DNA from 3 places in the Paenibacillus litoralis genome. Region 2 is predicted to be linked to each of the others. Evidence: riboswitches for the same ligand, from Rfam matches in the RefSeq annotation. Region 2 holds a riboswitch; each other region holds the start of a gene.
The links. A riboswitch is a leader RNA that binds a small molecule or an ion and turns the genes downstream of it on or off. The one in region 2 is predicted to bind cyclic di-GMP.
Positions count from the first base shown of each region.

Region 1: it holds a riboswitch for cyclic di-GMP, as region 2 does, so the genes downstream of both, ACKGJP_RS03220 (hypothetical protein) here and ACKGJP_RS18020 (putative motility protein) in region 2, are expected to answer to the same signal.
Region 3: it holds a riboswitch for cyclic di-GMP, as region 2 does, so the genes downstream of both, ACKGJP_RS00180 (flagellar brake protein) here and ACKGJP_RS18020 (putative motility protein) in region 2, are expected to answer to the same signal.

Region 1 covers NZ_CP176395.1:735,244-745,558, forward strand. The annotation lists gene ACKGJP_RS03215 (sensor histidine kinase) at 1-980, opposite strand, end outside; gene ACKGJP_RS03220 (hypothetical protein) at 980-1,684, opposite strand; cyclic di-GMP riboswitch class II at 1,753-1,838, opposite strand; gene ACKGJP_RS03225 (helix-turn-helix domain-containing protein) at 2,450-4,708, shown strand; gene ACKGJP_RS03230 (ABC transporter substrate-binding protein) at 4,907-6,334, shown strand; gene ACKGJP_RS03235 (carbohydrate ABC transporter permease) at 6,366-7,247, shown strand; gene ACKGJP_RS03240 (carbohydrate ABC transporter permease) at 7,260-8,084, shown strand; gene ACKGJP_RS03245 (FG-GAP repeat domain-containing protein) at 8,144-10,315, shown strand, end outside.
Region 2 covers NZ_CP176395.1:4,329,660-4,339,974, reverse strand. The annotation lists gene ACKGJP_RS18045 (hypothetical protein) at 1-360, opposite strand, end outside; gene ACKGJP_RS18040 (MOSC domain-containing protein) at 616-1,293, opposite strand; gene ACKGJP_RS18035 (extracellular solute-binding protein) at 1,464-2,804, opposite strand; gene ACKGJP_RS18030 (ABC transporter substrate-binding protein) at 2,827-4,377, opposite strand; gene ACKGJP_RS18025 (RNA polymerase sigma factor) at 4,364-4,885, opposite strand; gene ACKGJP_RS18020 (putative motility protein) at 5,279-5,491, opposite strand; cyclic di-GMP riboswitch class I at 5,515-5,602, opposite strand; gene ACKGJP_RS18015 ((Fe-S)-binding protein) at 5,727-7,898, opposite strand; gene ACKGJP_RS18010 (PaaI family thioesterase) at 7,978-8,376, opposite strand; gene ACKGJP_RS18005 (acyl-CoA dehydrogenase family protein) at 8,444-10,222, opposite strand; gene ACKGJP_RS18000 (acetyl-CoA C-acyltransferase) at 10,301-10,315, opposite strand, start outside.
Region 3 covers NZ_CP176395.1:35,566-45,880, forward strand. The annotation lists gene ACKGJP_RS00165 (ABC transporter ATP-binding protein) at 1-1,018, opposite strand, end outside; gene ACKGJP_RS00170 (ABC transporter ATP-binding protein) at 1,015-2,781, opposite strand; gene tadA (tRNA adenosine(34) deaminase TadA) at 2,917-3,408, opposite strand; cyclic di-GMP riboswitch class I at 3,861-3,954, shown strand; gene ACKGJP_RS00180 (flagellar brake protein) at 4,207-4,827, shown strand; gene ACKGJP_RS00185 (S-layer homology domain-containing protein) at 5,302-10,315, shown strand, end outside.

The DNA of each region.
Region 1 (10,315 bases), 3.6 Mb from region 2:
TGAACCCTTTCCAAAATAAGCGCGCTTAGCTCCGCCAGGAAGGTTAACTGCTTCATGGAATGAGAGTGGAGCGTCTTCCAGGTCTGCTCGTCCGTCTCAATGCCTACGCGTCCGATATAGCGGGACGGCGTCTGGACGGCAACCGTGAAATAGGTTACCCCATCCAGCTCCCATTCACGGGGCGAAGCGTAAGAAGCGTCCGTTAACGTATGAACGTGCCTGTTCATCGCCTCATCCAATTCCAGCTTGGTTGGAGAGGTGGCCAGCTGATCGGATTCGCCGTCGTAAGGGGCCAGCCAGAAGAAGGCGCTGCGCGCCTGGGTAAGCTTGACCGCATAATCGGCAAACGTTCGAATCAACGCTTCCTTGTGATGCTCCGACGCGGATGCTTCCACAATCTGGTACAACGACATGATGTGATTCATTTGCGTTTTGAGCTGCGAGGCTTGATGATCCAGTTCCTTCGTTAAATGGCCGAGAAGCTGAACGGCGAGCGTTATAAGTAAAAAAACGAACAGTTGACTGGCGTTATCCGATATAAGCGCTCCGATTCCCAGTTGCTTAGGGTTATGAAAGTATTGCGTAAATAAGGTGCCTGCCGTAATGTAAACCGCTAGGTATAGCCAGCAAAACGCTCTCGGCAGGAAGCTGGCAGCCACCAGAACGGGATTGAGCGCATACCATATAAACGGGCTCGCCAATCCTTCGGTCGGCAAGAGCAGCAGCAAGATACCGATCGTTTCAAATAGGATAAGCAGCTTCAAGGCCGGCAGCATTTCACGGTAATGGGCATACATCCGGTTCACCAAGCCCGCCGCGAAGAGTAGCGAGACTACAACGCCGATCTTGAACACAATCGGTGCATCCGGACCGCTAAGTACGTAGTACAGGGAGGTCAAGAACCAAGACGCATATCTGTAAAAAATGATGATTCGCAGTACGCCGGAGCGTGTACCGCTTGCTTCTCGCATTAGGTTCATCAGCGGCTTGTGAGCGGTTCGCCGAAGCTTGGGGGGGCTGTGAGTGCGTTGCTGCCGGAGATAACGTTAACAGAGCCGTTCGATGATTTTGCTTCTTGCGGTGGAGGCAATTCTGCTGCGGGTTCTAGGGAGCGGTTTGAAGCGGGCGTTGTTCCGGCGGCGATAGCCGGTTTGCCGCTGCTGCCGAATTCTAAAGATTCGTCCGATGGAGGAACGCTCGGCATGTTGTCCTTCCGGTTTGCGTTAGCCGGGCTTTTCTTGGGCTTCGGAATGGCATTTGCTTTCATGTTCAGCTCGATATTGGCCTGTCCGCCGTTCCAGGCCATCTCCACAGGTACGTTAAAATCGAGATCCGCCTTATCCGTTATGCCGGTGACGATTATGGTAAAATAAGCGTTTTCACCTGGCGCGAAGTCTTGGCCGTAGGTAACGGCCGTAACGCCATTCCCGTTATGCAGCTCCTTAGAAGCAATCAGCATCGGAACCTCCATCCTGTTCGTCACTTCGACAGCGAAGGACATGCTTTCCGCGCCTTCCTCGTAAATAGCCGCTACGCTTTGCGGCATCTTGATTAGCGCTTCTTCGCCGCCCGAGACGGAAAGGGACGAGTTTCCTTTTACAATGCTTACCGTGTAGCTGGACGCTTGTGTAATCCATGTTGTCGAACCTAATAAAACGGCGAATAACAGAACTTGCTTCCGCATGGCGCTTCTCCTTCCGGCAAAAAAACTGAGGGGGGAAAATACCCAAATAAAAACCCAATCCGCAAAATAACGGATTGGGTCGGTTGCACCAGTTACTCCACATGTCCCTGGTGCCCAGGTAAATAGAACATGTATCATCGTATCCCCATATTTCATATTTTTACATGATTGTACATGAAGGAAATCGCAATAGTTGTCGATTAATGTCGAGTCGTTTATAAAGATTTGATAAAGAGGACTCATGTGCAATATTGTTCAACAAAAATCTGCGTCTTTCGTCATACGATAACATGGACCGAAAAGGACAAGCGTGCTGCTTTCCATACCGTAGATCAGAATGTCGTTGATCCCAAGTAAACTACAGCTGCCGTTTCTCAACCAGCCATTTCCGGAGATCCGATCGAAAGTCGACCTCAATGGCGATTGTCCTCGAGAATCCTCGCTTTTTGGATGGAGAGTTGAGCGGTCTCTAGCGTCGCCTAATCGCTCGCCCGTGCGTTTTCCGACGGAATGGTCTCAACTCGGCCGCCTTATCTATAAACATGACAGGAAACTATAGAGTTTGGCCATTATTTTCTATATCCGGTGAGACGCTTAAACGATAGGCTTGTGTAAATGAAAGCGCTATTATCGAGGTCGGACGGCTGTCTCCTTGCTTTGGAATCGGGGCCGGGATGCGATCCCGAGCCTTCTTCTTTTTCGTTCGTCCTCCGCTCGTTTGATTTATAATCGGAATAAGTCTTTTACGTAGAGAGGGGTGGCGTGATGCGCGAGAACAGAAATATGCCGGCCTTCCGAAAGGCCTACTCCGTCTTCTTTTCGCTGCGAAACGTTTTGGTATTTACGTACATCGTTTTGTCCGTCTTGATTATCGCCGTATTTTCGGGCATCACGATTCGCGTCTCGGAGAAAATCATAACGGAGAAGGAGAACCGGGCGGTGCTAAGCTCGCTGCAGAACATAGCGGACCGGATCGATCTGAAAATCGACGAGTACGCGAATCAGATGATCGCGCTCGCTTATGAAGCTTCCGTACAAACGCTGCTGAAATCGAATGCGCTTACAGACCTGGGGCGGTTCGAGCTGATCAACGGCCTGTACGCCAAACTATTCGACATGAACGTAACCCATTCCGAAATCCAGTCGATCGTAATAATGGACCGGAACGGGACGAAATATACCGTAGCCAATCAGAACAACAGCTTGGAGGAAATGCTGAAACATTACTACGGATCTCCTTTGAGCGAGAGGGTGGACGAACGGGAGGGCGGCTTGTACATCGACTTCTCGGGCATCTATTCGGGAGACCGTAATCATATTTTGCTGATCAGAACGATCAACGAGCTGCGCGGGAAGGAAGCGCTTGGCTTGATTGCGGTCAGCATCAAGAAGGAAGCGCTGGAAAACATACTGTTTCAGGATCCCGCCCTCCGGCTGAACAGGCTCATCGATTCGAACGGGCTTGTCGCTTCCGACGCCCATAAGCAATTGCGCGGGTCGATTAATGACATTAATATTCAATCCCATATGCAATCCGGACCTTCCTTCGCGGCGGAGCTGGACGGAGAATCCTTCTTCATCACCTACCTGCAGAACAAGAGATATCCGTATACGATAATCAATCGCGTGCCCGAGCATTTGATCTATAAGGACGTCGCGTATATCAAAAAAACGATCCTGTACTTGATACTGTTCATGCTGTGCGCGGTCGCGACCATCGCGTTCTTCCTATCCAAGTCGCTGGTACGGCCGATCGGCAGGCTGATCCGGCTCATGAGCCGCGTCAGGCGCGGCGACCTGAACGTGAAAATGGAGCGTATGCCGCACAACGAGATAGGGATTCTAGCCGACAATTTCAACCAGATGGTGGACACGCTCCGCAACAGCATTCCGATGCGGAAAGAACGGCTGATCGGCAAGCTGCTGCTGGGGAGAGTTGCAAGCGAGGAGTACCGGCTTCAAGCCGCCGAGTTGGGGCTGCCGGGCGAAGAGATGGCAGGCTGCGCGATCGTCATCGAAAGGTATGAACGAGGCGGAGAAGCGCTTGCCGCCGTTTCCGTCGACGAGATGGAAATGTTCCTGCAAGAATGGCTGACTGCAGCCGGGTCTGCCGCTTTGCTCTATGTGCTGGATAACCGCCGCATCGTGGCGATCGTGCAGGACGCGGAAGCGGGGCTCATCGTCCGGCTGCATGAAGCTCTTCATGAGGAGCGGGGCATTTGGTCCGCTATCGGGGTCGGACGTTCCTACCGCGCGTACGAGAAGCTGCACGATTCGTACAACGAAGCGCTCGAAGCCCTCCGCTACAAGCATTTGTTCGGCGCGAACGAAATCATTTACATAAGCGATATTCAGGTGAAGGATTACAACTACGAACAGCTTGACGCCATGGAGGATGAAATCGTTCAGGCGGTCAAATACATGCAGGAGAAAGAGCTGTTAGCGAGCATGGATGCCCTGTTCACTCTGTTCAAGGAGCAATTTGTAAGCCGCGAGACGATGGTTCGTACGATCACGAACATTTATTTTAAACTGTTGCGGCTGATGAGCGGCCTCCGTATCGATCTGTTGGGCAGCGACCGCTCGGTTGCTCCCGTTCCTTCGTTGGAGAAGGTGACCCGGCCGGAGCATACGCAGGAGCTGAGACGGGAGTTCGGCGCTTTCCTGCAGGCGGCGGCTTCCTTGATCGGCAGCGAACAGGAAAAGCAGATGAATGCGACGATCACGAAAGCCATTCGCATTATCCGGGAACGGTATTCGGACAGCGAGCTGTCGGTTGGCAGCATTTGCAAGGAGCTGTTTATCAGCGAAAACTATTTTTCGAAGTTGTTCAAGCAGGAAACGGGCAAAAATTTCTCTCAATATGTATCCTCTTTGCGGTTGGAGGAAGCCAAAGCGCTGCTTCAGCAAACGGATCTGAAAATTAACGAGATAGCCGCCCAGGTAGGCTTTAACGATGCCAATTACTTCAGTCTTTGTTTTAAGGGAGCGTACGGCGTATCGCCCGGCAAGTTCCGCGGTTAGCGGGATGACGGGAGCCGTAATGGGGGCGCTGCGGGCCCCTAAATAAACGGATAACCGATTTTTCGTGCGCGAATCGCCGTTTTTTCTAGACTCTCCCCACTTTTCTATATAGTCATCCGGCCGGACAAAAAGCTAAGCTGTGCGTATGAAAGCGCTGTTATGGCAGCGTCTTCTCAACATAAACCTGGAGGGTTGTCAATGAGAAAGAGAAGGTTTGGACTAGGACTTGTTCTGGCTTCCGTATTATCGGCCGTATCGGTATTAAGCGGCTGCAGCGGCGGGAGCGGCGATGGAAAAAGCGCAGCGGGATCGGCTTCCCCGTCGGCGGGAACGGCGGCGAGTGCGAGCCCGGCGAAGCCGAAGGACGTGGAGCTCACCTTTTGGACGTACCCTGTTCTGAGCTTGCCCGGACAAAAGCCCGGCGAATACAACAATAATTTGGTCGAGAAATTCCAGAAGAAATATCCCAACGTCAAAGTGAAGCTTGAAATCATTCCTTACGACGGAGGCGATCAGAAAGTAAACGTGGCGCTCGCTTCCAACACGGCTCCCGATATACTCAACGATTATCCGGGGCGTACCACCAATTATGCCAAAAGGGGCTACACCGTTCCGTTAAACGATTTGCTGACCCAAGAGCAGCTGGCCAAAATTCCAAAGGATCTGCTAAAAATCGTGTCCCTGCAGGACGGAACGATTTTCAGCTACCCGCAGGGGATCGGGGCAACGATGCTGCTCATCAATAAGTCGTTGGCCGAAAAAGCGGGTGCGGGCGACCTGCTGCCAAAAGGCGATATGCGCACTTGGACGTTCGACGAATTCGAGAAGTTTTTGCAAACCGTCAAGGCCTATCAAGCGAAGCAAAGCCCGGATCTTTATCCGATGCTGCTGTTCGGCTTGAACGAGCAGGGCGATATGCTGTATCACAGCTTTATGGCCGGCTTCGGAGGCAAAAAATATGCGGACGACCGTTCGTCGACGGTGATGAACTCCAAAGAGAACGTGCAGGCGATCGAATGGATTAAATCGTTGGTGGATAAGAAGCTTATCTATCCGAATCCGGAAACCAGGCCGGCGACGATGAGCAACGATTATTTCGTGCAGGGCAAGACCGTTATCGCGCTAGGCAATACGTCGACGATGGATACGGTGCGGAAAGCGAAAGCCGACGGCACGATCAAAGAAGGCTTCGAGATGATGCTTGTTCCGTTCCCGAGCGTACAGAAAGACAAAGGCGTTATCGTGCCTGGCGGCGGACAATTCGTCGTGTTCAACAATAAGGACAAGGACAAAATCGAATACGCCAAAAAGTTCGTGCAGTTTGCGACGACGGAGGATCCGGAGTTCATCATCGCCATGGGCGGCTTCGACGTATACGGAAGAGATGTGCTGGGCGCGACGCCGGATCCGGAGAAAGTATGGCTGTCCAAAGTGGTTACCGATACGAAAAAAATTAACGGTCTTGACCTTTCCTACGACATCGACGGGTATTCCCAGACGAGAGCGGTGTTTTTCCCGGAAATGCAAGCGGTCTTCATCGGCAACAAAACGCCGCAAAAAGCGATGGACGACTACGTCGCCAAGGCGAACAAGATTATTAAAGACGCAGCCGCCACCAAAAAGTAAATTCTAAACAGACAGCGGAGTGGAGTATGCCATGCTGAAAAAACAACTCGTCATCCTGTACAAAGAACGATACGGCTATTTGTTCGTCGCTCCGGCGCTGTTCTTTTTCTTCCTGTTCTATTTGTATCCGATCGCGGACGCGGTCAAAACGAGCTTCTACACGTACACCTACTATGCATCCGGCTTCGCCGGTCTGGAAAATTACAGGTTTTTGCTGCAGGATGACGTTTTTCTGAAGTCGGTCAAAAATACGCTGCTGATCGTCGCCATGCTCGTTCCGACCTCCTTAATAACCAGCTTGTTGATTTCGATCATGATCAGCCAGTTCAAGTCGAAAATGCAAAGCGTTTTCAAAGCGGTGTTCTATATACCGGCCGTCACTTCGATCGTCAGTATTACGTTTATGTGGAAATATTTGCTCAACTACGATTTCGGTTTATTCAATTATATGGCCGGGGCCCTAGGCTTCGATAAAATCAATTATTTGAGCTACGATCTCGCACTGGTGACGACGACGTTCATCGTACTGTTAATCGGGCTCGGCCAGCCGATCGTCATTTTGACCGCCGCTTTGGGCGGGATTCCGACGAGTTTGTACGAAGCCGCAGAGCTTGACGGCGCTTCCTTCTGGCAGAAGCATTTCAGCGTGACGCTGCCGATGCTGAAGCCCGCCATCCTGTTTGTGCTCGTGTCGGGGACGATCGGGGCTTTCCAGCTGTTCGCCATTATTTTGCTGTTTACCGCCGGCGGACCGAATTATGCGACCTCTACTATTTTGCTGCTGCTATACCAAGAGGCATTTACCAACGGGGATTACGGCAAGGGAAGCGCGATGGCGGTCATTCTCAGCTTGATTATCGTCACGATTGCGTGGCTGCAATTCAAATTTCTCAAATCCGATCTCGAGTATTAAGGGGTAAAAGCGATGGTTGACACAAAAAAGCTGGCCGCTGGTTCATTAAAGCTGCTGCTGATCTTGATTGCTTTGTTCTTCCTGTTTCCGTTCTATTGGATGGTGTCCTCGTCGTTCAAGGAAATGTCGGTGGCCTATCAAGTGCCCCCTGAACTTTTTCCGCTGAAGCCGATTGTCGCCAACTATATCAAGCTGCTCGAAACGGAAGCCGGAAGATGGCTGTTCAACAGCATTTCGATCAGCGTCGTGACGACGTTCGCCGTCATCGTCATTTCTTCTATGGCTGCTTATTCGCTCGCCAAAATTCCATTTCGCGCCGGGAAGTACATTTTCTCCTTGCTAGTCGGGTCGATGACCATTCCCGGCGCGGTTCTGCTCATCCCGCAATTCAAAATCGCGATCAGTTTGCATCTGGTCAATACGTACGCCGGGCTGATCGTGCATGCGCTGGCGGCTCCTTATATGATTTTTTTGCTGCGGCAATTTATGATGACCATCCCGAGGGAGCTGCTGGAATCGGCGCGAATCGACGGCTGCGGGGAAGTCGCAACGTTTCTCCGCATTATGCTGCCGCTGTCGAAGCCGGGGCTTGGCGCAATCGCAATCTTCTCGTTCGTGAACAGCTGGAACGATTATATTTGGCAGCTTCTGATCATCAAGGATACGAAAATGATGACGCTCCCGCTCGGCGTCGCCACGCTGATCGACGCGGAGGCGGTCGATTGGGGACTGATCATGGCCGGCTCGGTGCTGGCGTCGCTGCCTGTCATGATCATTTTCGTGTCGTTTCAGAAATACTTCGTACAAGGCCTGACGGTAGGCGCGGTTAAAGGGTAGCGCCGAACGGGATGCGGAAGAAACCCGGAACAAGCAAATATAAGGCGGCTTGACCGTGCATGACAACGGCATATGGAGGGAATATCGTGGGCAGCGTGTGGAAAGAAAAGGGCTTCGAGGATTTTGCAGACGGAACTTTCGGCAACGGCGGGCAAAATCTGTACGTGTCCCGCAAAGGCGTACTGCAGCGCATTTTTCGCTTTGACGTCGATCAGGACGGCTATGCGGATGTTTTATTCGTAAACAGCCAGGACATGGGGGAGCGGCCGCCGGTTTATGTGTACCCGAATCCGTTCCGCCCGGAGGAGCGGCTCGAATTGCCTTCGGCCGGCTCTTACTATGGAGCGATCGGCGATTTGAACGGCGACGGCTACGACGATCTTGTTGTCGCAAACCAGCACAACGGGACGCATGCCGACGTGACGGCCTATATTTATTACGGCTCGCCGGAAGGGCTAAGCGAACGCTACAAAACGGAGCTGCCCGTTCCGAATTGCCGGGCGGTTGCGATCGGCGATTTTAACGGGGACGGCTTGCCGGATATCGCTTTTGCCAGCGGCGGAAAGCTCGTCGTTTATTATCAGACCGCTAACGGCTTTCGTCATACGGACAGCGTAACGATGGACATGGAATTGACGCATATGGCGGCCGGCGATATCGACCGCGACGGCTTCGCGGATTTGTATGTGCGGGCGAAGAACCGGCCTCCGCTTGTGTTGTGGGGAGGCCCGGAAGGGCTGCAGCTGTCGGCCTGCGTGCAGATCGGCGGTGACGATCCCGGCTCTCTGCAGCTGGCAAGCACGACCGCAGGCTGGATGACCTTCGTTGAAGGCTGGGCGCCGAAAATCGTCGAGCTTGGCGGAAAGCCGTTTTTGTTCCGCCAAGAGAACGATGCGGCGGCTTTCTATCCTTGCGGCAGCGACCGGGCGATCGGCGAGCCGCTTGTACTGGGCTGCCGTAATGTCGTATCCGCTGGAGCGGCGGATCTGAACGGCGACGGCTATGGCGAAATCGTACTCGCCGTCTGCGCCGATCGGGATGCGAACGAGCTGTCCTGGATCTATTGGGGCGGCGCGGCAGGCTTCGGGGATGACAGACGGACGGCTTTGCAGACGATCAGCGCGCGCGACGTCAGCATCGGCGATCTGGATGGCGACGGCGTGCCGGAGATCGTCATCTGCCAAGGCCGGACGGACGTGATGAACACGACGGAGTCGCTGATATATCGGGTGCCGGGGCAGGCTGAATGGGCCGAAGCGGCAGGCGATGCAGCTCTACTAGCCGATCCGATTCGGCTGGTTACGCATGACGCCGCGACGGCTTTGATCGGGCGGACTTCGGACGCCGAACATCCGCAGATCATTTTTATCAACCATGTCTCGGGGCGGGTCCGCGGCGACGTATCGGCATACGCATACCTTGGCGGGTCGAATGGCTTCGATGCGGACCGGCGAATTGAATTTCCCGGCTGGGCGGCCGTCGATTCGATCTGCTGCGATTTCAACGATAACGGCTGGGGCGACGTGTTTATCGCCAATTGCGCGGAGAACGCTCCTCATCTCGATCCGGGTTCGTTCCTGTATTGGGGCGGGCCGGAAGGCTTCGATCCGGACCGCAAGCAGATTTTGCCCACGCTGCGCGCGCATGGCAGCGCAGTCGGGGATTATCGCCACAGCGGCTATCTCGATTTGGCAGTCGTCGGCGTGAGCAACCCGGAGCTGCTTATTTTCAGAGGGGGTCCGGACGGCTTCGACACGGCGAATCCGCAGCGCATTTTGATGGATCCGAACATGGAGGAGTATATCCCGGTCAAGGCGCTGCACCCTTACGAGGACCCGGTCGGCATCGCTTACCGGGAGCCCAGATGGATGCTGGCGGCGGATTTCAACAACGACGGCTGGCTGGATTTGTTCGTGTCGCAAATTTTCGGCTACAGCTATATTCTTTGGGGCGGTCCGGAAGGCTATTCAATGGAGCGTTCGACCCGTCTCAATTGCGATGGAGGCATTTGCGCGCAGGCGGCTGATTTGACCGGCAACGGCTGGCTCGACCTGATCGTCGGCGGCCATCTGGTCATGGGCAAGAACGCGAAGTACGAATCGTACATCTACATTTATTGGGGCGGACCCGAAGGGTACCGCGAAGAACGCCGCGCCCAGCTGCCGGCCCATACCGCGAATGCGCTGACGATTGCGGATTTCAACCGGGACGGCATTCTCGATATTTTTGCA
Region 2 (10,315 bases):
TTTGTCGACGGGACGAAATCGAAGCGCCGACCATTTGTCATCGACGGCAACATTGCTAACCGGGCGGTATGGCGTTATATTTTGCACCAAAGCAGCCAAACTATCACGGTTGATGTCCGTCTTCACTTTGGAGCTTTGTTTCGGATATGTGATCCAAAATACCGCATCCTCATTCAGGTATCCGATCGCTTTGGGCGCCCATTCTGTAGCTTCGTCGGCATTGTTTACGAATACCTGTACGAAATCGTATGTTCCTTCCGCGGACTTCTCTTCCTCGATCCCGAGAAAATAGCCTTCCGGAGCGTTCCATACAGCTGCTCGTCCATCTTTATAGCGCAGCTTTTTCAGCAGCTCTTCCATGAAGTCAGTCCTTTCTTTTGCGAAACCTTTTGGTTTCCTATTTCAATAATAGGACACCGGAAGGTTTCGTGTCAAGCCTGTGAGCAATATAAAAAGCCGCTGCATTACGCGAACGGCTTTTCCTTTTTGATTAATCGAGCGCCTTAAACGATTTCAGAATTTCGGCCAACATGATTCGGTTCTCCGGCGTATCCATAGCTTTACTCGAAACAAACTCGACCAAATATACGAAATTTCCTTTGGCGAGAACGACGGTTACACGCCTGACAATCTTTCTTTCGTATCCGTTTCTTGACCGTCCAACCTTTTCTCGAGCGTCTTTCTCCAGCTTGCCGAAAGCGCGGAAACAGCCAATATTCGCCGGATTCCATCTTGGTCCTGCTTGTCGTGGTGCATGATCCGGTTGGCATATTCGATCGTGACGCCGTTCGGATCCCGTTCGATCCTTACAAGCCGGCTGTCTTTGGAGACGAATCCTTCCTGAAGTACGCGAAAATAATAACCGGTATAGCCGGCATTCTGCACCTTGAGCGGCATGTCGGGCTTGCCGTATTTTACGGAGAGCTTATAACAAGGCTGCCTGGGTTGGCTGATTTGAACGACCGCATCCCCGAGTTGAAACGTATCCCCGATGTGCACATCCGGCTCCAGCATCCCGGTTACCGTCACGTTTTCTCCGAATGCGCCGAAAGAAAGCGGCCTTTCCAGTTCCTGCTGCCAATATGGGTAGTGTTCGTAGCAATACACACAAACCGCTTTATCTACGCCTCCATGAAACTTCAGATCCGCCTGACCGTCTCCCTCGAAATTGATCGCAGACAAAAACAATCGCGTCTCAACCGGACTTTTATTAATCCCGGTACTTACGATTTTCCCTTGATGTTCGACGTCAGCCGGTTTTCCGACATTCAACGAAATGATAGTGCCTTCCATTAAATTCCCCTCCAAGTGAAACAAATGCCTCTCCGGCGTGTATGATTGAATTTATTATACATGCCGCTGCAACCGTCCGTCACCTTTTTCCATATAGGGCGATGGCACGAATACATTGTCAGAAACCATAGATATCACGCCAAAGTACCGGAAGTTGGTTCTGGCATAAATCACCGGCTCAATAACGGTTGTCCTTGCTTCAAAATGCTGGCGACCGCTTCGTCGGTCGTTTGTTCGCCTTTATATACCGCAATCAGCTCACGATCGATCAAACCAAACAGCTTGCGTTCAAAATCCGGACGCAGCTTCGGATTCATTTTACCGATCGTCGACCGGCTATCGAGTTTCGGCTGTTTGTAAAACGGCTCAAGCGAAGTACCTGCCGTTTCTTTATCGAGTACATGGATACGTGTCGTAAATTGACTTGTATTCGTATTTCTTTCCGTAATGCGCGCGACCTGATCGCTGACGACGAATTTGATTATCTCCCACGCTGTATCCGGATTTTGGGACCGTGCGTCGATTGCGAAAATCGTCGCCGGGCTGACATGGATCGTGCCGTCAGACATTTGCGGATCGACAGGGGCCGTGACGAATCCTACGTCAAACATGAGCTCCATTGCTTTCATCTTATTGATCAAATCCGTACTTGTCAGCGTCATTGCAGCCCGCCCGGCTTTAAACAGATCAGAAGACTCGGAAAGAGCATTCACTTCCTGGTTCGTGTAAGCTTTCGCCTCTTCCGGAGGCAGAAGCGCCCCCTTCGCATACGCATCCACGATCAGGCGGATCACATTTCGCCATTCCGGCGATCCTAGCAGAAGTTCTTTAGCCTCAGCGTCTATTAACGATAATCCGTTTGTTTTCCCGATCATCGTCACGTAGCTCGATGGGCTGACGAATACGTTTTTGCTTGTAAAAAAACCGATATTCCTTTGTTCTCCTCCCCCCTCTTGGGCGAACTGCCCGGCCACGTTCATTACGTCCGTCCAGCTCATTCGGTCTGTCGGATACGGGATCTTTTTTTGATCGAACAGCGACTTATTAAACGCCAGCGCACTGCTGAAAAATCTGACTGATAGCCCGTAAAGCTTTCCGTTCCCTTTGTCCCGCAACAGATCTGTGACAGACGGAAGGAAGCCTGAGAGCTCGAATCGATCCCGTGCGATGTATGGCTCGAGATCAAGAATTTTGCCGCTCTTGACCATATTTTCGTACATGTCGATACCGACAAAAGAGACGATATCCGCTTGTTCCTTGTCGATCGAGTCGATAACCGCGCTTTGCAGACTTATCGATGGATTATTCAGTGTCTCATCTGCGAACTCCATCTCAAGCTCTGGGAATTTGGTGTCAATCAAATCCCCATAGTCCCTATAATATTGCTGCTTTGTCTGCGATGTTTTGAGCTTGCCGGATACGGCCGGCTTTGATGCTGCCTCCGGCTGTTTTTCGCATCCTGCCGCAAGAAGCGATGTTGCCAAAAGCAGCAGGAAGATTTTGTTTTTCATACTCTTTCCCTGCCCTTTCTATCTAAGGCTTGCTTGTCTTGGTAAACTGCTGCTGCAGTTTGCTTTCAAGCGAAATGAGCGCGTCGTTCGCATGTTTACTCCCGTCCAACACCGCTCGCAGCTCTTCGCTGCCATTTGACGCCCACATACCGGAGAGCGAGTTGGGAATCCGTTTCCGGCCGCTCTTCTCAATCGCTGCCTTCAATTCATAAAACGGCTTTGGATCGATCCCTGCTACCGGAATCATGGCGGAAGGACGAGACAAGAGCGGATATTGATTTCGCCTGAAAGCGTTATAGATCTTGGCTTTCGGCAGCAATTGCGCCATTTCGTCCGAATTGATATATCGAAGCACTTCCCATGCCGCCTGCCGGTTCTCCGAATTGGCCGACACAGCCAACAGGTCGTCCAGCCCGTATACCCCTTCTGCGTCGGAAGATCCGGGCTCGACCGGTACGGTGACTATTCCGATCGAGAAAGGCTTTAAGCCGTTTTCCTTCATTTTTGCGATTTCGCCCAGTTCGGTATGTGAAGTTATTTCCATCGCCGTCTTCCCACTCAGAAATCCGTTCATCTTAGCCAGATCGGAGAGTGAATACGACTTCCCTTGCTCCATTCCTGGACGGTTGTATAACGTCTTGTTCTTGTACTCCGCGATTACGGTGTTCCATAGTTGACGCCATTCATTCGTTTGCAAATCAACCTTGGTGCCGTCTTTGGAAATTGGCGACAGCGCATGGACGGCCGATAACAAATCGACCGCCTGGAACGGGTCGTTTTCACCGCTTGCTTGCAGGCCGTACAGATCCGGTTTTTTGGCGGGAAATTGGCTCGCCAGCACAAGAAGCTCCTCCCAGCTCATTTTGCTTCTAGGATAAGGGATCTGATACTGGTCGAACATATCTTTATTGTAAAAAAGCGCCTTGCTTTTCATTGTTGGTGCCAATGCATGCAACTTACCGTCGCCCATCGCTCGAATTGTGCTGGGAACGGAAGGATGAAGGCTATCAAGATCGAACTTGTCTTTTTTGATCAGCGGATCCAGCTCGACCAGGAAACCGTCCTTGACAAGCCTGCCATACCAATTCGTTACATCCGAAAGGTAGATAAGATCAGGTTTCTCGATTTCGATTTGCCGTTTCAACTCGCCGTACGCTTTATCTTGTTGGTTATAATCGTATTTATAGATGACGATATCGAACGCAATGTTCGGTTTCTTCAGCATAATCAGTCGTCCGTATTTGTCCATAAAATTGCTTTCATTCATGTAAACGAGCACTTTAAGCGACTTTTCATCGCCATCATCAAGCGGATCGGCTGTTACTACGGCTTTTCCGCCAGATAAACTCTTCATCCAGTCATAACCGCTTCTCAGCAGATCAGGTTTGGCAATAACCAAGACCGCCGCAAGTGCCATCACAAATACCGCTGCAGCCGATCTTACGGAGAACCGTTTTATTTTGCTTTGCTCCATTCTTATCCGCTCCTCAATCTTTTTGCGGTTTGCGAGGATTCGTTCCTCCGTGTGGGGTAGCGCTTCCTTCAGTTTTTCTTCCCATTCAGCAGCGTGCATGTTCCGGCACCTCCCCGTTTAACTGCTTGTTTATTTTGGCGCGTGCCCGGTGCATTCGCGATTTGACCGTTCCCTCCGAGATGTCCAGCAGCCCGGCGATTTCCGCTATCGACAAATGATGATGGGCGTACAACAGAAGGGTCTCACGAAGCTTTTTCGGCAGACCGAGCACCTCCCGCCACACCTCTTCCCTCGATAAGGCATCGATGACCACATACTCTGCTGACGGAGACGTCGTTTGTCTCTGCAAAAACCGTTCAACGAGGCTGACACGCCGAAACCAGGAAGAACGCTGGTAATCGCGGACAACGTTGCGGGTTATGGCAAGCAGCCAGGTACGGACGGACGACTCGCCGCGAAATGCACACAACTTCTCATAAACTTTAATAAATACATCCTGCATAACATCGTCGGCAATGTCGGCGCGAAGCGTCAGAAAAAACGCATAATTCCACATATCTTTTCCGTAAGTTTCCATCAAGTCGGTTAATGTCCTGTTTTTTTCCATCCCTTCCGAGATAGTGGCTAAATATTCGAATGCCAAAGCGTTCACCTGTCCTGTTCGGTTACCAAATTAAACCCCGGGGTGTCGGACGATGCCGACGATGAAGTTGAATCGCGAGCTCAGTGAGTTCCTCATGGATTAGACGGGTCACAAAGGAAAAAGTTCCCTGTTCGTTTCGTTTTTTTCGTTCAGGTATACACAAGGATAAACGCATGGCGTCATATGACGCTATGCGTTTACCGGAGAAATATAAGCGCTTATCGTGTGAAACATATAAATTCTTCTATTTCAAGGATCCAGTGGTGCCGCAAAGCGGCATGCTAGTCTGATAAATGTACAAAAAAAGCCCCCTTCTCTTCATTGGAAGAAAAGGAGGCCGTTTATCCAGCGTTTTCACTACCCTCGCAGGTCAATCGAACGACCTAGATGCGGCTGAACGGAAGTCTCGATCACTTTCTGCTGTGCTGCCGCAAAATCGTTCAGCATAACGCTCGTTTGCTCAGCGCTAGCCTCCATCGTTTTGTCCAGCATGCGTACGCCTATCAATTGCTGCAGCAAGTCGGCGCTGCCGGCAGCTTGCAATGCGGCGTTGGCTCCGGATACGTTCATTGTCGTCGTCTCCCTTCATCCCATTCGGCAGCTGGCTGGCTTGGACGGCTGGCGTCATTAGCCCCTATAGCTTTGCGTCTTGCGTTTTCACGCAGTTTGCCGTTCTCGCGGCACGGAGTTACCCGCCACTCCAAAATTATACAGCCGTTCGACAGGAATCGTCAATGAATATGCCGGAAATCGGAAAATGACATAACAAACGCGCCCGGAAGCCCGGAGCGCGTTATGCAAAGCTTTATTCAAGAGATGCGGCAACGATCTCGGCAACGTCCATCGTCCTTACCCGGTCGTCGGCCTCAAGCGCCTTCGTACCGTCGCTCATCATCGTCAAGCAATACGGGCAGGCCGTTCCGATTATCGTAGGCTTAACCGCAAGCGCCTGTTCCGTTCTCGCGACATTAACCCGCTTCCCCTCGTTCTCCTCCATCCACATTCTGCCTCCGCCCGCACCGCAGCACATGCTATTGCGTCCAGACCTTTCCATTTCGGCCACCTCTAATCCCGGAACAGACTCCAGTATCTCGCGCGGCCCTCCATAAATGCCGTTATACCGCCCCAGGTAACAAGAATCATGATACGTGACCCTTTCCGCAAGCTTCATTGCAGGGGCGATCCGAGCCTCCTTCAACCATTTGGCAATCAATTCGCTGTGATGGTATACCTCGACATCCGGCGAGAGACCGAAATCCGGGTATTCGTTCTTGAACGTATTGTAGGCATGGGGATCGATCGTGATGATTTTACGGACACCGTACTTGTCAAACAATTCGATATTCGCGCGGGCAAGCTCCTGAAAAAGAAATTCGTTGCCAAGCCTTCTTGCGGTATCGCCCGAGTTGGTTTCTTCGTTCCCGAGGACGGCGAACGAAATGCCGGCACGGTTCATGATTTTAATAAACGCTCGGGTTATTTTCTGGCAGCGCTTGTCGTAGGCGCCCATCGAGCCGATGTAGAACAAGTAGTCGAAGGGCTTTCCTTCCTGAATGGCCGGCGCCTCTTCTCCTGCATCCAAACCTTCCTTCCATCGGGCGCGTTCCTGTCTGCTAAGCCCCCATGGATTGCCCTGCCGTTCGATATTCGTCAGCGTTCTTCCTGCCTCCGCCGGCAAACTGCCTTGCGTCAGAACCAAATATCGTCGCATGTCGACGATAAAGCTAACATGTTCATTCGCAACCGGACATTGATCCTCGCAATTGCGGCACGTCGTACAAGCCCATAACTCTTGCTCCGTAACCGTATCGCCGAGTAATTCCGCCGCAAATTCCGCGCGTTCCGTCCCTCCGACGTTCGGCCCCTTTCCTTCGGAGGCAGCCCGATTCTCCGCCGTGCTTGAGAAAGCGAATGCGGGCATCCATGGCGTGCGCGACGTAATCGCAGCGCCTTTATGCGTCAGGTGATTGCGCATATGAATGATCAGATGCATCGGCGAAAGCATTTTACCCGTTCCGGAAGCCGGGCACGAAGAGGTACAGCGGCCGCATTCCACGCATGCATATAAATCCGTCAACTGGTTGCGCGTAAAATGCTCGACTTTCCCCGCGCCGAACGATTCGGCATTCTCGTCCTCCAAATCGACCGGTTCCAGCCTCCCCGCCGGCTTCCCGCTTCGCAAAAACAAATTGACCGGCGCAAATAAGAGATGAGCGTGCTTCGATTGAGGCACATAGACGAGAAAGGCAAGCAAAATGAGCAAATGCGACCACCAGCCCGCATAAAACATAACGCCATTCGCCGCTTCGCCCAGCGGTTCGAACCAAGTTGCAACTGCCGAAGCTAGAGGCTGGTAGCCGGATGCCGTTTCGCCCAGCCATGCACGTTTGGCCGAGAGCGTGAACACCACGCTCAGCATAAGTCCGCTTATGAAGAGAAGGACGATTGCAGGTCCCCAGCCCTTCTTCAAGCGAGACAGCTTTTCGACGTATCGACGGTAGGCGGCATACATAACCGCCGCCATAACGAGCAGAACGACGATTTCCTGACTGAGCTCAAACCACGGGTATACGCCGCCGATCGGCAAATGCCACTCCGTATTGATACCTTGCAGGATCAGATCTAAGGCGCCAAGCTGCAGCATGATGAAGCCGTAAAAAATGACGAGATGCATGAGCCCGCTTCGCCAATCCTGAAGCAGCGTGCCATGACCGAACATTTGGGCCGCAGCTCGCTTCAGCCGGGCACGCCATTCCGCCTTGACGTTCTCCTCACCGGGTCTCCCAAGCCGGATAAATAAATAGCGGCTGTATACGATATGCGCGAACAAATAGACTGCGTAGCAAGTCACCAGTAGAGCCGCCGTCAAATGGATGGCCAGAAACGTTCCGCTTCCTCTGCTTACCGCGGAAGGAGCTATTTGCGTGTAGAGAGCAGCGAACGAATGAACGAATGCGGAAACAAAGTACAGCTTCATCGTTGCACCGCCTTTCCGAAGTCGTTTTGCTTGGCAAAACGCGAACCGTGTTTAGGATGCCGTTATGTTCCGCCAATCGTTACGTTACCCGAAACGAACCGGTTCCGATTGATCCGAGGCGGCCGTCGGCGTCTACGATTCGTCCCTGGGCCGTTATCCCCTTGCGGGTGGAATGAACGATTTCCGCCGTGACGGTCGCAAGTCCGGCGCGGATCGGGGATACGAAATGCACGTTCATAACGGCGGTGACGATCTTCTCCTTCGGACGCGAAGCCATTGCCGCCAATCCCATCGCGTTGTCTAGCAGAGACGCATGGACGCCGCCGTGCAAAATGCCGATCAAGTTTAGATGGTGTGGCTGAACGTCAAGCGAAATGACAACCTGACGGCCGTCCCATTTGTCCAGCTTGCAGCCGAGATAGGTCCAAAACGTTCCTTGCGCGGCCCGTTCAAGCGCCTCCCACTCCTCATCCGACATCTTCTTCCCGGTATCTATGATGGATTACCTCCTTCATGCCAGTCATCCGGAAGCTCGGCGCGGACGATCACGTCACATATTTGCCGGCGGCAATATGGACGGCGGCAATGCTTCGCTTCAAGGCGATGAGATTCACTTGCTTGAACCGGGTCAATTTCTTGAGGACAGACAACTCCGTCTGCAGCTTATCTCCATCGCTCATAGCTGCCAGCGCGGTTCGCGCAGCCGACTCTATCCGCGCGAACGATTCGTGTACGAACGCTTGCGCCATCTTGGACTTCAAGCCGCCTTTTTCGGCTCCATCCCGTTCGCTTATTTTAACGGCACGCAGCAGGGCGGACTCCGCCGCATAAATCTCCATGATCATATTGGCGAGAGACTCCAGAATTTCTTGCTCCGCATCCAGCTCAGTCCCATATTTCGCGACAGCCATACCGCCCGCCATCAGAAACATTTTTTTGGCTGCGCCGATCATTTCCGTTTCCTGCGCCAGCGCCCCGTCTTCCGAAACGGCAGGGACGTAGGCAATCAGTTCCTGCTGAAGCCGTTCAGCCGCTTGGAACAGCGGCAGCTCGCCCTTCATCGCCTTTCTCAGCAGCGTGGCGGGAATCAGCAAACGGTTGATTTCGTTCGTCCCTTCGAAAATGCGATTGATGCGCGAGTCGCGGTAAATCCGTTCGATCATATATTCCTGGATATAGCCGTAGCCGCCATGAATCTGTACGCCCTCGTCAGCGGCATAGTCCAGGCATTCCGTCGCGAACACCTTATTGAGCGAGCATTCCATCGCGTATTCTTCTACCGCTTTGGCCACGAGCCGGCTGTAATCCGGCGCTTCCTTATCAAGCGGCTTCATCGCCGCTTCAATCAGCCCCGAAGTCCTATAGACCATACTTTCCGCCGCATAAGTCCGGATGGCAACATCGGCTACCTTTTTCTGAATAAGCGGGAATGCGATGAGCGGCTTGCCGAACTGATTGCGCTGCTTACCGTACTGGATGGCGAGCTCGAGCGCCCATTTGGCTGAACCCGCACAGCCTGCAGCCAGCTTGAACCGCCCGATGTTCAAAATATTAAAAGCAATGACGTGCCCCCGGCCGATTTCGCCGAGCACGTTTTCAACGGGAACCGGCACCTCGTCGAGCAGCAGCGGCCGTGTAGACGACCCCTTGATTCCCATCTTCTTCTCCTCCGGTCCGGTAGAAACGCCGGAGAACTCGCGTTCGACGATAAACGCGGTGAATTTCTCGCCGGCAACCTTTGCATATACGATGAACAATCCGGCAAATCCGGCGTTCGTAATGAACTGTTTGGCTCCGTTCAAGACATAGTGCGTCCCTTCCGGATTGAGCTTGGCGGTCGTCCGTGCGTTTAACGAATCGGAACCCGAGGTCGGCTCGGTCAAACAGTAGGCGGCAATCGTTTCACCCGAAACGAGTTTCGGTAAGTAGCGCTGCTTCTGCTGCTCATTGCCGAACAGGGCGATCGGCAAGCTCCCGATGCCGACATGAGCACCGAAGCTTAATGCGAACGCTCCTGCGCGCACAAGCTTCTCGGTAATAAGCGTCGAACTGATTTTATCAAGATCGGCTCCCCCGTATACTTCCGGTATATCGGCACCGAGCAAACCGAGCGTCCCCATTTGCCGGAGCAGCTTGACCGTCAGCTCGAAATCTTGCTTTTCCAGCTTCTCGTCATGCGGCAGCACCTCGCCCTCGACGAACTGTTCCGTCAGTTCAGCGATCATAAGCTGTTCCTCCGTAAAATCCTCCGGTGTAAACACGGACTCCGCTTCCGATGATCCAAGCAGGAAGCTTCCTCCGCGAATAAGCGGATTTACAGCCATAGGCGTTTCACCTCCGTCCAATAGTAATCGCAACCTTCATCGCTTCCTTGAAGGGAAGCTTTGGCCTTGACCTCTGGTCTAAGCAAATTCATA
Region 3 (10,315 bases), 4.3 Mb from region 2:
CGAAATATTCGGTGTTCAGCCCTTCGAACTCCTCCATCGTTTGCTTCTGCCGGCGGAATGCGCGGATGACGGTCATGCCTTGAATCGATTCATTGATGATGCCGTTGAGATCGCTGATCCGTGCGCGGATAATCTGGTTATAGCGGCCGGCGTACTTGCGGTAAAGCCAGATCCAGGCCGCCAGCAGCGGAAGGATGACGAGACAGATAGCGGCAAGCCTCGGACTAAGCAGAAACAACGCGGCGTAAATGCCGATCATGTTGATCGCGCCCGAGAAAAATTGCGTCAGCACGGAGACGAACAGATCCTTGACCGCCTCCGTATCGTTCGTAACGCGGGAGACGACCTTTCCGGCCGGCATATTGTCGAAATAGTGGATCGGCAGCCTCTGGATTTGCCCGTACACGTCGAGACGCAGCTTTTGCACGATACGGTTGGCCGCGGTTTGCAGAAAATATTTTTGCCCGTAGTGAAAGAGCGATGCGACAGCGAGAAGCAGTAGGTATAGTCCTGCAAGCTTAAGCAGGCCGCGCACCTCCGGTTTATAGAAGGCGAACAGCTCGCCGGCCGACAGCGGCTGAGCTGCGTAAGAAGCGGTGCTGTCGTCTTTGCGCACGATGAGCTTGCCGTCCGTAAGGGAACGCTCCCCGTCGAAGCGGAGGGGCTCTCCGACGAAGACGAACTGCCGTCCGGCCTGAACGATGCGAACCTCTCGGCCCGCGGTCATACCTGGCGGCAGTCGATCGTTTCGAACGTAGCGTCGGCCGCCGTAGGATACGACGTCTTCCGATGCGGCGGAACTTGGGCCTGCGATCTCGTACCAGGGCTTTTCGATGCCGAGGATATGCGTATCGATCATCGTTTTTGCGATAAAAGGACCGCATAGCTCGGCGCAAACGGCGACGGCGAGCATGATTAAACCGGCGACGAAGCGGCGCTTATAGAGCAGCGCGTACCGGAGCAAACGGCTTCCCGTTCCTTTTGCGCTCCCGTTGTCTGTTAGGGCTTCGGCGCTCATTTGGACTCACCGCCTTCCTCTTCCGATAAATGCGCTTCGACCTGCTGGCGTTCGAATTGCTCGCGATACCAGCCGCCCGCTTGCAGCAACTGATCATGCGTGCCTTGCTCGACGATTCGTCCGCCGTCCAGAACGACAATGAGATCCGCATGCTGTACGGCGGAAAGCCGGTGGGTGGCGATCATCGTAGTTTTGTCGGTACGAAGACGGCGTACGTTCGCGATAATCGCCGCTTCCGTCTTGGCATCGACGGCGGACAAGGAATCGTCGAGAATGAGCATTTCGGGTTCCGCGATAAGCGCGCGCGCAATGGCGACACGCTGTTTCTGTCCGCCTGACAGGGCCACCCCTTTCTCCCCGACAAGCGTGTCGAGGCCATGGGCCAGCAACGGAATATCTCGGAGGAAGGATGCGGCCTCCAGAGCGCGCTTGATGTCTTCCTCGGTTGCTTCCGGCTTGCCGAAGCGAATATTGTCCCTTACGGTCTTGGAGAAGAGCATCTGCTCTTGGGGTACATAGCCAATCGTTCCGTGCAGTTCTTCGAGCGTCATATCCTTGATCGGTACGCCTGCCAGCGAGATTACGCCTTCACCGGCCGGGTAGTCGCGAAGAAGCTGACGGATCAGCGTCGTCTTGCCGCTTCCCGTCCGGCCGACAATCCCGAGCGTTTGGCCGGGCTCGAGCTCAAACGAAACATTCGTCAAATTATCCGTTTCGGATGACGGGTAGCGGAACGTCACTTGCTCGAAGCGAATTGTTTTGCGCCCGTTTACGGTTTTTGGCCGGGAAGCGCCCACGACGTCAGGCTCGTAAGCGAGCGTCTCGTTCACCCGGTCAAGCGAAGCGTTGCCGCGCTGCATGATGTTGATCAGCTCGCCGATAGCGAACATTGGCCAAACCATCATGCCTAAGTAGACGTTGAACGTGACCAGCTCGCCTAGCGTAATTTCGTTGCGGAAGACGAGATAGGCCCCGTAGCCGAGCCCGATCAAATAACTGGCGCCGACGAGCAGCTTGACGGTGGGCTCGAATAGGGCGTCGATCCGGGTAACGTCGGTATTTCTCTCGTATACGTCGTCGGTAAGCTTTTTAAACCGCTCCTGATCCGCCGTTTCTTGGACATAGGCGCGAATGACGCGAACGCCGGCCGTCGCTTCCAAGACGTGGTCGTTCAGCTGGCCGAACGATTCCTGGGCCGAACGGAAGCGCTCGTGAATTTTTTTGCCGTACAAGCTCATGGCAAGCGCGATCAAAGGCAAGGGGAGAAGCGCCGCAATCGTTAGCTTCCAGCTGATAAGGACGCCCATCGCAAGCAAAATGACCAGCATGAAGCCGCTGGAATCGACCAGCGTCAGAATGCCGAAGCCGGCTGTGGCGGATATCGCCCGCAGGTCGTTCGTCGCCCGGGCCATCAGATCGCCTGTCCGATTGCGCTCGAAGAAGGTCGGCGTCATACGGAGCAGGTGACGCATGAACCGGGAACGAAGCATGCGTTCGATCAGGAACGCGCCGCCGAACAGCTGATACATCCAGTAGTACGATATGATATAGATGACGGCCATGATGGCAGCGAATTGGAGCAGGAAGGCGGTCAGCTCCGGTTTGGTCAGCGTGCCTTGCTGGATCCCGTCAATGGCGCTGCCGATCATACGCGGGGGCACAAGCTCCAGGACGCCGACAACGACGAGCAGCGTAACGGCGACGGAATAACGAATCCAATACATTTGATAAAACCAGCGAAGTTTATAAAGTACGGCGAACAAGTTGGGGACCTCCTAGAAATTTTCGAGGGAAAGTTACTTCATAACGGCATACTAAAAACATCGGCAACGATTTCGCGGGCAAACAATCCTGAAGCCCGAACGATGACGATCTTCGCTCAGGCTTCGGTAACCCGTTTAGTCGGATGCTTGTGCGGCAGATTGCTGTTTGCGCATTTCCCGCAGCTCGCGGAAGAAGCGGGACAGCCGCTCGCTGCATGCCTCCTGGAGCACGCCTTGCGTAAGCTCGACGCGGTGATTGAAGCGATCTTCCTGCAGCAAATTCATGAGCGTTCCCGCGCAGCCTGCCTTCGGGTCGCTTGTGCCGAATATGACATGCGGAATACGAGCCTGTACGATAGCCCCCGCGCACATGGGACAAGGCTCAAGCGTGACGTAAAGCCGGCAGTCGAGCAGCCGCCAGGCGTCAAGAGCCCGGCTGGCTTCGCGGATGGCGATCATTTCGGCATGGGCTGTCGGGTCGTGCGACGTTTCGCGCAAATTATGGCCGCGACCGATAATTTCTCCGTCTCGGACGATGACGGCGCCGATCGGCACCTCGCCGATTGCAGCGGCTTTCTCCGCCTCTTCCATCGCGATGCGCATCCAGACGATATGTTCTTCTTCCAAGGGAACACCTCTTTATGTACGGCTTGCCCAGCCATGGGCGTAAGTAGAGCGGCGTGTATCCGCCAAATTCCTATTAAAATTGTCCCCAACGGGGATAAACCCGCAAGCAGGAAACTTATCCACTGTGGACGGAAACCGCGAATTTTCAAACTTATGCACATGCTGTGTATAAGTTTGTGGATAACATTGTTGGTAGTGTGGACAACGAAAGCGGTATTCTCATTGTACGCCGGGCCGTTCCTGAGGGCAAGTCGGCATTGTTCCCGTAAGAACGGGAAACGATAAGGGAGAATGAGCCGGTAAACGGCCTTCCGGACATGTGAATAAAGCGGTCAGGATGGGGATGGCGTTGTGGATAGGCTTTGCAGACGATTGCTTACCCTGTGCAACCCGATTATACTGAAATTAACGATTTTTTAGGACTTTGGTACCCCTTTTTAACATAAAGTGATATTCGATAATGGCAAACTTGCTGAAAAGCAAGGACGCAAAGCCACAGGGTCTAAAGCTTCGCATATGCGGAGCCATGACAGCCTGGTTGCCGAATGGGATCGGACACGCAAGCATGCGTCGGCTGCTCTTTCGGAGCGGCTTTTTTATGTTCGCGTACAACAGGTTATATCCGGGTGGGCCAACGCCGGCGCATACCTGACGGTTACCCGTAAAATTTTCTCCACATTGATTGAGAAAGGTCGATGCAGTATGTCAGGTACGTCTGTTACCCGGAATCGTTCCGAATTCGTAGATACCAGCAATCAAAAAACACTAAGGTCATCGATATTGATGCACTGCCGCACCGTGGTGGAAAAACAGGATTACGTGTCGACCGGCGTACTCGCTGTTGTCGAGGGAGATATGGTTGAAATCGAGATCGGCGATTATAAGCAGTTTGAATTGGGAGATGCCGTTAAGCTGACGATTTATTCGCCGGAAGGCATATTCATGTTCCAGTCTACGATTATCGCGAAGGATAATGGATCGCTCATCGTCATAAATCCTCCGGAAAACCAGCGGAAATTTTCAGAGAAGCGGGAGCATTTTCGGGTAGACGTTAAGATGAAGGGCTCGATCCTGTCGATCGAATCGGCAAACGATTCGCGAAGTCCGGAGGCAACCGATGCGATTCCGTTAACGGTCGTCAATATTAGCGTTAGCGGCATCGGCTTTACGGTCGGCAGCGAATGCAGGCTCACGGAACGAACGATAGTCCGTCTTGAGCTTGAGATGGGGACGATCGTGTCGTGTACGGCTGAAATTGTCCGCCGCGAAACATCCGAGCTAGGCTGCTACTATGGCGCGCAGTTTGTGGATTTCCCCCAGGAGCGGCTAAATGCGCTTCGGGCGTTTATTTTGAAGACGCAGGTCGAATTGTCTTCGGTTCGCAGGCAGGAGGAGAAGGAAGCGCGGATTTTCAAATAGCGGTTTGCCGGCATGAAAAGGGAAGACTTCTGCATCTCGCAGGGGTCTTTTTTTCGTTCAGATTTTGTTCAGAGGGTAAATCTACAATGGGTTCGAGCAGCTTGTAAGAGGAAAAAATCCCACATAATGTAACTTGTTTCGCGGTATTCGGCAACCGCTCGGGGGTCGACGCTTGAAAGAATGCAGATCGAGATATCGTATTTCGGAGTTTCTTCATCGCCAGCCTCTGCTCCTAGGGCAGGTATTCATGTTGGAATCCCTAAATGCTCCTATCATATAACGTCAATCTGAACAAAAAATGAACAATGCGAAATGCAGAAAAAGCGCTTGGCCGCCCCATTCCGATTGTTCAAAAATTGTTCAGATGCGGTTGTTACTATAAGCGGGATGATTCGACAGGAAGCAGCAAAGGGCGAGCAAATCTACGGGAATAACACGACTCGCCATAGAACAGGGAGGGAGAGGAGCAGGGAAATGCGTTTTGTAGAAAAGTTACGAATGGGAAGCGGCAATAGGGAGGGAGAATGGCGGAACCGGCTCCGTCCGCGCGGCGTGCTGTCCAAACGGTTCGTTTCGCTGACTACGGCTCTGCTGATGGCTTTCGGCGCAGCGGCGCCATCGCACGCAGCTGGAGGAGGTTCAGGCAGCGGCTCGCAGGGCGGCACTTATTTTACCGGCACGGACAATTGGGGTGGCGGCGCGGCAAACAGTAATAAAGATAACGACTTGGATTATTACACGCGTCTTGCGGCTGACCAGACATCCGGAGATTTTCGAAAAGCGGGTGATCCTCAAAGCGGTACTGCGATCAAAAACGGGACCCCCAATTTGTATCCGTTCGAGTTCAAGATTGACGTCCCGGCTGGAAAAACGCCTCAGACCAGCGCCTACTTGCTTATTAGAGGCTATGATGTGGATGAAGAAGACGGCGAATGGGATAGAGTGTATCTCTCTAAAACCCCTCTAGCGCTTCTCGCCGGGCCGGGAGTCCCGAGCGGATATACATGGCCGACTACGGGGAATTGGAATGATGCCACTTACCGCAAAGGATTTGACCTTCAATATTATGTGGGTGCGCTATCCGGGAATAACGCCAAATGGAATACAACCGTATTTAAGCTGGATCCTGCTCAAGTAGCCGAGGGCGATAATTTTGTCGGCATTTCGGTTCATCATAATCCCCAAATCGGCACCCTGAATACAGGCTGGGAGACCGTAATCGACTGGGGCCAGCTTGTGATCGACGGCGGCAGCCGCAAGACGGGAGAACTGACTGATGTCAATATCGCCGTCATCGACGGAAAAATTACGTTGACAACGTCGGTTGCAGGCAAGGAGCTTGTCCCTGGACAAGATTTTATTATTGAAGCTAACGTTATCGATAAAGAGGGCAATAATCTGGTTACGGAAACGAGAAAGGTCCCTCAGAGCAGCTTGGGCAGTACGATCCAAATTCCTCTCTCGGATAACGATATCGATAAAACCCAAAATTATACGGTTAACGTTATCTTATTCGACGAGGAAGTAGAAACGACAGGTCCCAATGCAAATAGGGGCTACAAGGTGCCTACTCAAGCAGAGCACATCTTCTCCGTCTCCACCTTTGATCCGAAGGCAGCCGATATCGCGAAGACCGGGCTTCAATACGAGCCTACTGTGTTTGCGGCGGACGATTTCAAAAACAAATACTATAAGCTGAACGGAGCGGCCCACGGAGCGAACCTGCAAAAGGTGAAAATCGGTACTCTCCCCGATCCTGCTAAAGGCAAGCTCGTGCTTGTCGACGGAAGCGGACAGGCTGCCGATATCGTGCTTGGGCGGGAGCTCACAGTCGCCGAACTGCCTAGCCTCCGATTTATTCCCGTCTCTTCCGGCTTTAGCGGAACGGCATCGTTTCAATGGAACGGCTTTGACGGCGAAAAATATGCGCTGACCGACGCTCTCGTTACCCTCGCGGCTAATGCGGCGCCTGTCGTAGGCGATATCGAGAAATCGGCTGTCAAAGGCCAAACCGTCGATTTTACGAAAAATAATTTTGCTTCCACCTTTGCCGACGCGGACGAAGAGACGTTGAACGCCGTGCAAATCGTCACGCTTCCGGATCCGGCCAAAGGCAGGCTGGTGCTCGTTAACGGAGCGGTTGTTACCGACGTCGCAGCAGGACAAGTCATTCCGGAAGCGGCGCTTGGCCAACTGAAATTCATGCCGAAGGACGGTCAGACAGGAGTTTCCTCCTTTACATGGACCGGATCCGACGGCAAACAAAACGCCAAAGATGCCAAAAAAGTAACCATCCGCATCAATACGCCGCCTGTTGTCGGCAACATTGCCAAAACCGGCTTGGCGGGCGCGACCATCGGCTTTGCAGCGGATGATTTTGCACAACAGCCGGCATATCAAGATGCAGAACAGGATGCGCTTAACAACGTGAAAATCAGCTTGCCTGCCGACTTCGGCACCAAAGGCAAGCTGTGGTACACGCCATCCGTAGGCGCTGCCGTTTATTTGACTCCCGGCCAATCCGCCTCCATTCCGGCGGCCGTACTGGGCACGCTCGCTTTCGGCCCCGACGCGGAATTGCCGGACGGCAGCACCGTGACGTTCCAGTGGGAAGGCTATGACGGCACGCAATATTCCGAAGCGCCGGCGCTCGTGACGATCGCCTACTCCGGCAAGCCTGTCGCCCAGCCTCAAACGATAAGCGCAGAGGAAGGCACGACTTCGATTGCGATCGTCCTTAAAGGCACCGACGCGGAAACCGTCACCGGTCTGGTTTACGGCATCAAGTCCGTTCCGGCCAAAGGGACGCTGCAGCCGGCCGATCAGAGCCAACCGAACGGAAACGGCTGGATCTACGTGCCGAATCCGGGCTTTACCGGAGGGGAAGACAGCTTCACGTTCACAGTGACGGATGGCGACGGCCAAGAAAGCGACCCCGTTACCGTAAAAGTGCTGATCAACAAGGCGCTTGACGGTTGGGTAGGCGACAAAGCGCAGGGAGATCCGGCAATCGTAAAAGCGCTGACCGGGCAGCCGCTGAAATTGTCCGCCGTCAGTTCCCTTTTGGCTAATGAGGTTGTGGCTACCGTAAACGGACATGCCGTAAGCCTCGTGCTCGCCAATGCAGAGACATTCGCTGCCGACGGCTATAAGAAGTGGGTGAGAACGGATTACGTGCTGCCGCAAGATACGGCTGCAAGCGAATATGCCGTCTCCTTCGAAGCGCGTAAAGCCGATCAGTCTTTGCTCCCGGCGGAAGCGCCGGACAAGCGGATCGATAACAAATTCGCCGTGATCGGCGCCAACCTGAAGCTGACGGCCAATCCGGCAAAAATCGTAGGCGACGGGAAAACGACTACGACATTGACAGCCGTGCTCAAGGACGCGGACGGCCAGCCGATATCCGGCGTAAAGGTTGTTTTCGCTGCTCCAACAGGTGTAGGCACGTTCGTGGGTCAGGATTGGGCGATTACGAATGAGCAAGGACTTGCGACGGCGATCTACAAATCGGCCAAAATTACCGGTGTGAACGAACAGCAAATTCCGGTTACGGCAACGGTGCTGGACGAGGAGAAGGGTCTTTCCGCGAAGGATCAGATCGCCGTTATCTTCCAGCCCGCCACGATTCAAGGCGTTATTACGAAGGGCGTTGGCAATGCGCCGGTATCCGGCGCAACCGTACGCGTGACGCTCGACTTGAACGGCGACGGCCAAATCGAATCCGGCGTCGACTTCGACGAAACGATCGTTACCGACGAGAACGGCGCGTATTCCGTGCCGGTACCGCGGGGCGATGAGAAATATGACCTGGAGATTACCCAAACGGTCGAGGTAGGCGGCGTACAGACGCCTGTAACCTACAGGCAGAAGGCTAACGTGGGCGTCGTGACGGGCGGCGGAGACGAGAGCTTCGATTCCGAGAAAACCGTAACCGGCATCGTTCTTTTCAAAGAGCCGAACGGCCAGACCGGCTTGTTGAGCAGTGAAATCGTCTCTAAGACCAAAGTATACTTGAAGGACGCGGCAGGCAACTACATCATGGAAAATGGAAAACCGAAGCCGTTCCCTCTGCAAGCGCAGGGCGTTTTCCATGCGGATGGACTAGCCGTAGGCGACTACACGCTCGAAATCCGTTACGAAATCGAAGCAGGCAAGGAAATCACGATTGCGCGCGGAACGGCAGGCGTGAAAGCGAATGGCGAACTGAACATTACGCAAGAGCTGGTCGATCCCTACGGGACGATTCGTGATGCGAGTACAAAAGCCGTGATCAAAGACGCAAAGGTCACGTTGTATTACGCGGATACGCAAAGAAACAAAGATAATGGAAGAACGCCGGGAACGGGAGTCGTATTGCCTCCGTTAGTCGGCTTTGACCCGAACGGCAACGCAAGCCCCGAGCAATTAAGCGACGCGAACGGCTTCTACGCCTATATGGTCTATCCGGAAACGGACTATTATCTGGTCGTATCCAAAGACGGCTACCAATTGTACCGGAGCGCTACCCTTCCGGTAGAATGGGATATCGTCAAGCATGATTTGGTACTGAACCCGGTTTCGGCACCGGAGTCTTCCGCCGACCCCGCGCCGGTCGTGCAACCGAATGTTTCCTTGAGCCTTTCCGTAGATAAAAGCATGGTCGAGGAAGGCGGACAGTCCGTCATCACCGTCGATTACAAAAATCAATCGTCCTCTCCGCTTGTATCGGGCGTTGTCAAGCTGGCGATTCCTGCCGGAGCGACCGTTATCGATGCGAACGGCGGCAAGGCAGACGGGAATACCGTTACTTGGACGGTCAACAATCTTGCGGCCGGACAAGCGGGAAGCTTCAAAGTAACCGTCAAATGGCCGCAGCTGGAAGAGAAGGAAGCTTCCTTCGATGCGAAAGGCGAGTTTGCTGCGGGCGGCTCGGTTAGCCCGGTAACGGCGCAATCGGCAACCAAAGTCGTAGTATTCTCCAAACGCTTCGATAATCTGAAGCACCAGCGTTACATTCTCGGCTATCCGGACGGCGAGTTCAAGCCGAACCGGTCGCTCACCCGCGCTGAGCTGGCAGCGATCGTGGCCCGGTTAACCGACAATTCGGAATCCAAGGATCCGCTGAATTTCAAAGATGTACAAGCCGGCCACTGGGCGGCCAACTACATCAAGATTGCAACGAAGCACGGCTATTTTAACGGCTTTGAAGACGGTACGTTCCGTCCGGAAGCCCCGGTGACAAGAGGAGAGCTGGCTGCGGTTATGGCACGCTTCCTGAAGCTGGATACCGGCAGCTCGAGCACGGCGCATTTTAGCGATGTGGTTGGCCATTGGTCGGCTGCAGCCGTAGAGGCTTTGTATCGCGGCAAATTCCTGTCCGGCTATCCGGACGGAACGTTCAAGCCGCAAAACGATATTATTCGTTCCGAAGCGGTGACGCTTATTAACCGGATGCTGTATCGCGGACCGCTTCAAGGTCTCGAGCCGCTGTTCCCGGATATGCCTGCAA